3 regions of the Pseudoalteromonas sp. CNC9-20 genome follow, and region 3 is predicted to be linked to each of the others. Evidence: predicted binding sites of a transcription regulator. Region 3 holds the regulator's gene; each other region holds the start of a gene.
The links. Region 3 encodes sigma-54, which starts transcription at its own class of promoters, with help from an activator protein. Its sites were predicted from a motif close to GTTGGCACGNNNNTNGNNT; they were not measured.
Positions count from the first base shown of each region.

Region 1 (2,270 bases), on a different contig from region 3:
AGTATAGTTACCCAGTCCGACCACCGGGATCATGATGCTATCAATTTTTTCTATATATTCCTGCTCTCGTTGACGCTCAATCTCATACTCTTTACGTGAGCGCGCCGATAACGAATTTTGTGAACCGGAGTTAAGCAGACGACCATTTTGATCGGTCACCGTGACCCGTTCAGGAGACAGTCCTTGCACGGCCGAGGCGACGATATCGACGATAGAGTCTATCTCTTCACTGTTGAGGTTACGGCCGCGTTTAACCGTCGCAACAACCGTTGCTGAAGGCTTCTTCTCAATACGAGCAAATACATTTTCTTTAGGAATGGCCAGTAATACTTTGGCGCGAGATACTTTATTAAGTTCTTCAATAGTACGCGCTAGCTGCTGCTCGCGAGAATGCTTGAGACGTTCACGTTCAAGACGCTGTGATACGCCAAATCCCATGTCTTGCATCAAGATATCGGTGCCAGATTGCGGGCCTTGCGTAAGCCCCTCTCGAGCCATATTCAGTTTTATATCTTGATAGGCATCTTCGGCAACCATGATCACGTTGCCATCGAGTTCATAATCGATTTTTTGCGCATCCAAGAAATCCAAGGTCTGAATCAATTCCTCGGTGGGCATTTTGCCCAACGGGCGCATATCAGGCTGACGCGCCCAAATAATGATAAAAATAGCGATGGCCAAGCAAATAGCCAAAGCGATGATCAGCGTCACCTGTCGTAGCATATCCACGCCATTAAGGGCGCTTAAATAACCAGACTTTTGTTCTTGCTGTTCACCCGAGGAGTCGGTGTTCATGTCAACACCGCCATCGGCAAGGGCTAAATCTGTTGATTGGTTTGCTTGTGCCACAACTGTTCTCCGCTATCCGTTATACAGGCATGTTCATGATGTCTTTGTAGGCTTCCACTAGCTTGTTACGAACCTGCACAGTGGCCTCAAATGCGACAGAGGATTTTTGCGATGCGATCATTGCTTCGGCAAGAGAAACGCGGCGGTCACCCATCTCCACAGCAACCACTTTCGATTTAGCGTCTTGCTGTAGGTTATGAACATTATCGATTGCGCTACTTAGTAGCTCACCAAATTGGCTGGTCGATGTTTGCGGCACTTGGTTTTGTGCCTCTTTCAATGGGTTACGAGCTTGCGCTTCTTGCGCGAGCGACTGCATTTCTTGAAATAATGAGTTGGCTTGGACTTTCATCTTGGGCATCACTCAGTTAATTAAACTTACCCTGAACAATGCACAAGTCGTGCCAACAAAATATTGTTATTTAACAGTATGTTATTGCTATTTTAATTTTGACACTGAGGAATTAGGCAAGCTATATTTTTGACGCCCACAAGAAAGCCCGAGCTTATCCCGGGCTGAAATAGAACATTATGACGAGACTATGCAGGAAGGTGGATCCCCTGCTCGCGCATTTGCGCTATTTTGTAGCGTAAGGTACGCGGGCTGATCCCTAAGGCATCAGCAACATCCTTACGCTTACCGTTGAAGCGCGCTAAGGTATCGAGAATTATTTTGTGCTCTTTGTTTTTAAGCTCATCTTTAAAGTTATGGGCTTGGTCTACACCTTGGGGCGATGCCACTGGCAGCTCATCATAGTGTTGATTGAGCGCAGAGGGCATATCTTGGTGCGCATTGAGCTCAACTTCATCATCAGTGACGAACTCTTCGATATAAATGGCGCTGGCGTGCACCTCATCACCGGATTTTAAGATCAGCGCACGCTGAATAACATTATCAAGCTCACGCACATTTCCCGGCCAAGTATGCGCCATTAAGCGCTCTTTGGCATCGGCACTGAGCGAGGCAGTCGCTTGTTTGCTAGCTTGGCAATGGCGTTCCAATAAATGTTCAGCCAGTGGAATAATATCCCCGGGGCGCTGATTGAGTGGCAACCAGGTCAGCGGGAACACGTTTAGACGATAGTATAAATCTTCCCGGAATATACCGGCTCTGACCGCTTCTTTGAGGTCACGGTTTGAGGTGGCCAACACCCGTACGTTGAGCTCGATGGTTTTGCGACTCCCTAAGCGCTCAACCTCGCGCTCTTGCAATACACGTAGCAATTTCGCTTGTAGGCCTAAATCCATTTCAGTAATTTCATCAAGTAAAATGGTGCCATTTTGTGCTTGCTCAAATTTACCTGGACAGGCATTCACAGCGCCAGTGAACGCGCCTTTCTCGTAACCGAACAAAGTCGATTCAAGCATGTTTTCGGGAATGGCTGCACAATTGATAGCGATAAATGGCGCCTCTTTGCGCG
Region 1 is NZ_JAKRFS010000005.1:225,003-227,272, reverse strand. Features, by position in the region: gene fliF (flagellar basal-body MS-ring/collar protein FliF) at 1-849, opposite strand, end outside; gene fliE (flagellar hook-basal body complex protein FliE) at 869-1,201, opposite strand; gene MHM89_RS13630 (sigma-54 dependent transcriptional regulator) at 1,390-2,270, opposite strand, start outside.
Region 1: a site for sigma-54 is predicted at 1,240-1,258, ahead of fliE (flagellar hook-basal body complex protein FliE). Genes of this name have one in related genera too.

Region 2 (2,270 bases), on a different contig from region 3:
ACAAGGTATCCGAGAGCTTAACCGTTTGGTCCACCCGCGTGCCATCTATTCGATTAAGCTAGGTCGTAAAGCCCTGCCAGATAAGGTTGTGGAGGCGGTATGGGGCTTTTTCTCTGCTTATGCCTTGGTGTTTGTAATTATTATGATCAGCCTGATGGGGACGGGGCTAGATAATATCACTGCCTTCTCGGCGACCGCAGCCTGCCTTAATAACCTGGGTCCAGGGCTGGGTGAAGTAGCCGCTCACTATGGTGACATTAGTGATAGCGCAAAGTGGATCCTGACATTGGCAATGGTCTTTGGCCGGTTAGAGATATTCACTCTCCTCGTGCTGTTTACCCCAACATTCTGGCGTGGGTGAGGCACGGTCGCTTGCGACTGCGAGTGACTTAACGTCACTCGTTGAGGGCCGAACGCGAAGGCGTGGATGCCTGAGCCGGGCGTCGCTTCAGGATGAACTCCGGTCACCATGCTACCCTTTTCTATCGCGTGGCAGTGACTTAACGTCACTCGTTGAGGGCCGAACGCGAAGGCGTGGATGCCTGAGCCGGGCGTCGCTTCAGGATGAATTCCTGCCACCATGCTCTCCCTTTTCTATCGCGTGGCAGTGACTTAACGTCACTCGTTGAGTGGCGTTGAGGCGTGGATGCCTAGCGTAGGCACTCAATTGTTTATTATCTCTTCTGTATTTCTTTTTGTCCTAAATTCCATCTCTTTACTGAACCAAAGATGCGTTGTTGCTAAAAAGCAACACAGCGCTTGGTGTGCAGTAGGGGCTCAATAAAAATCCCCTTACAAATAGCTATTTAAATTATAAGTCGTTGAATTTTATATAAATAAACACAAAAAATAATTTATGAGAATGATGGCATTACACTTTCATTCAGTTAAAAGTCACCTTCAGCGCAATCCAGGCAGGTAATTGGCTGAATTCAAGGTGAGAAGTTGCAAAATAACCTATTGAAAAATATAGATATTATCTTTTAAGCCTGAACTGTGTCGCAAAAGAGCAACAGAAAAACATGGTGTAAAGGCTCTTAACTCCCCTGATTTACATATATCTCCATGATAAATAATGCTTTTTTAATGTTGGCACCGGACTTGTAATAGTCAGGGTGAGTTTAAAACGCAGTAGCAATTAGCACAGAACGTTACTGACACAGATTTCAACAAGTAAAGAAGGATATTGATTATGAAACGCATGACTTCAACTTTAGCACTTATCACTTTAGCAGCTTCAAGCGCAGCATTTGCAGCAGATTTCTCTACTTTAGATGCAGACGGCAATGGCGCTATCAGCAAGCAAGAAGCAGCAGTGGATGCAGAGCTTAGCAAGCACTTCGACAAGCTAGATACCGATGGTAACGGTGAGCTTTCAAAAGAAGAGTTTGAACAAGCTTAAGCGCTTAGTTTAAACATCAATTTCAGATTTTAGTTTTTAGTCCAGAAGGGTACTTATTATGAAACGCATGACTTCAACTTTAGCACTTATCACTTTAGCAGCTTCAAGCGCAGCGTTTGCAGCAGATTTCTCTACTTTAGATGCAGACGGCAATGGCGCTATCAGCAAGCAAGAAGCAGCAGTGGATGCAGAGCTTAGCAAGCACTTCGACAAGCTAGATACCGATGGTAACGGTGAGCTTTCAAAAGAAGAGTTCGAGCAAGCTTAAGCGCTATTCGCTCTTTCTCACGCACTTTATTTCCATTAAGAGGGATTTGTTATGAAAGGTATGACGTCAACAATCGCATTTGTCACTTTAGCTGCATCAAGCGCTGTATTTGCAGCAGATTTTAACGCACTTGATGCCGACGGCAATGGCGCTATCAGTGTTCAAGAGGCCTCTGTCGATGCCGCTCTAATGGAGCAGTTCGAACAACTCGATACAGATGGCAACGGTGAGCTCTCAAAAGCAGAGTTCGAAAAAGCCGAGTAACCCAATTATTTACCAAACAAGGTAAGGAGCAAGTTATGAAAACCATGAAACACACAGTCGCATTAATGGCACTTGTAGGCGCATCTTCAGCTTTCGCATTGGATGCAGATTTCAACACTATCGATGCCGACGGCAACGGCGCTATCAGTATGGAAGAGGCGTCTAAGTATCCTGAGCTTATGAGTCAATTTAAAGACTTGGATACTGACATGAACGGTGAGTTATCTGAGCAAGAATTTGCTAAAGCGCAGTAACGACTGCGCAACACCGGACAACACCACACAGTAAAGAGGATACATTATGAAAAATTCAACAAAAGCAGTCGCTATCGTAGGT
Region 2 is NZ_JAKRFS010000007.1:213,059-215,328, forward strand. Features, by position in the region: gene MHM89_RS17355 (TrkH family potassium uptake protein) at 1-361, shown strand, start outside; gene MHM89_RS17360 (EF-hand domain-containing protein) at 1,193-1,402, shown strand; gene MHM89_RS17365 (EF-hand domain-containing protein) at 1,461-1,670, shown strand; gene MHM89_RS17370 (calmodulin) at 1,722-1,934, shown strand; gene MHM89_RS17375 (calmodulin) at 1,970-2,188, shown strand; gene MHM89_RS17380 (calmodulin) at 2,235-2,270, shown strand, end outside.
Region 2: a site for sigma-54 is predicted at 1,089-1,107, ahead of MHM89_RS17360 (EF-hand domain-containing protein). Genes of this name have one in related genera too.

Region 3 (2,270 bases):
GACAACTACTTTTTACATGATAGTTGGCTTAGTACCCAGTGATAAAGGCACCATCAGTATTGATGATGAGGATATCACCTTAATGCCGATGCACTCTCGTGCGCGCTTAGGTATTGGTTATTTACCGCAGGAATCATCTATTTTTCGAAAGCTGACAGTTTTTCAAAATTTGATGGCCATCCTAGAAACCCGCAAGGGCTTAAGCAAAGCAGAGCGTGAAAGCGAGCTTGAGGGCCTGCTTGATGAGTTTAATATACAGCACATTCGAGACTCACAAGGAATGGCGTTATCTGGTGGCGAACGTCGCCGGGTAGAAATAGCGCGAGCATTAGCGGCAAACCCAAAGTTTATCTTGTTGGATGAACCTTTTGCTGGTGTCGACCCTATTTCAGTGTTAGATATAAAGAAAATCATAGAGCATCTGCGCAATCGTGGTATTGGTGTATTAATCACCGACCACAATGTGCGAGAGACCCTAGACGTATGTGAAACCGCATACATTGTTTCCCATGGCGAGCTCATTGCTTCTGGCACTCCAGAGCAAGTTCTTGCCGATCAAACGGTTCGCGACGTCTATTTGGGTGAGCAGTTTAGATTATAACGATTAAAGGATTGTTAGAGATACATGAGGCAATCATTACAGCTGCGCCTAGGCCAGCAATTAACAATGACCCCACAATTGCAGCAAGCGATTCGCCTGTTGCAGCTCAGTACTTTGGATCTCCAACAAGAAATTCAAGAGGCGTTGGACGCCAACCCATTACTTGAAGTTGAAGAAGACAATTACGCCGACAATAACGACAACCAAGAGCAAAAAGAGTCGACGTCCGACAACCAAAATAACGATACCGCCGAGACGGCCAGCGCCAGTAAGGATGAAGTTGAAAGTGCTGATGCCATGAACAACGAGTCCATCAGTGAAGACTTGCCCATGGATGTGTCTTGGGATGAGTATATTAGTGCGGCTCCCGTTGCCTCCTCTGGGCCTATGCCAGAAGATGAGTCTATCTACCAAGGCGAAACCACCGAGTCGTTACATGATTATTTAATGTGGCAGCTGCAATTAACACCTTTTAGTGCCACCGACGAGGCCATCGCCACAGCTATCATTGAAGCCATCAATGACAACGGCATTTTAACGGTCAGCTGTGAAGATCTGCTGGAAAGCTTGAATCATGATGAACAAGACGATGGTATCGAGCTCGATGAAATTGAAGCCGTTCTTAAGCGTATCCAACTCTTTGATCCAGTAGGAATTGGTGCGCGTTCTTTACAAGAGTGCTTGTTGATCCAGCTCAAGCAATTTGACCCACAAACCCCTTGGCTTGAAGAGACCAAAGAGGTAGTTTGTAACTATATTGATTTGCTTGGTAGTCGTGACTATCGCACCTTGATGAAAAAGACTAAGCTTAAAGAAGCGCAGTTAAAAGAGGTGATGACACTGATACACAGTTTAAATCCGACTCCTGCAGCCACGATTGTGCGAGAGCAGTCAGAGTATGTGATTCCAGACGTATCGGTGAAGAAAGTTAAAGGCCGCTGGGTGGTTGAATTAAACCCAGATAGTATGCCTAAGATCCGCGTTAACGATCACTATGCATCAATGTCGCGAAGCTGTAAGTCGCAAAGTGATAGTCAATTTATTCGCTCGCATTTACAAGAAGCGAAATGGTTTATAAAGAGCTTGGAACAACGCAATGATACGCTACTTAAAGTAACTAATTGCATTGTTCAACAACAACAGGCATTCTTTGAACATGGTGAAGAGGCAATGAAGCCAATGGTGCTTAATGACGTTGCCGAAATGGTGGAAATGCATGAGTCAACGATTTCCCGTGTGACCACCCAAAAGTATATGCATACACCACGGGGTATTTTTGAGCTGAAGTACTTTTTCTCCAGCCATGTTACAACCGAAAACGGAGGTGAATGCTCGTCTACAGCGATTCGAGCATTGATCAAAAAGCTAGTAGCTGCGGAGAATCCTGCTAAACCGTTGAGTGATAGCAAGATTGCCGACGTACTAGCCGAGCAAGGAATTAAAGTGGCTCGGCGCACGATTGCTAAATATCGTGAATCGCTAGCCATTCCACCGTCAAATCAGCGTAAAAGTTTGATATAGACGTTAGACAAGAAGGAAAATGCTTATGCAATTAAATCTTACCGGTCGTCACGTAGAAATCACTGATTCTCTTCGCAACTATGTGAATAGCAAATTTGCAAAATTAGAGCGTCACTTTGACCATATAAATAATGTGCATGTCATTCTT
Region 3 is NZ_JAKRFS010000004.1:117,743-120,012, reverse strand. Features, by position in the region: gene lptB (LPS export ABC transporter ATP-binding protein) at 1-601, shown strand, start outside; gene MHM89_RS10800 (RNA polymerase factor sigma-54) at 626-2,122, shown strand; gene hpf (ribosome hibernation promoting factor) at 2,148-2,270, shown strand, end outside.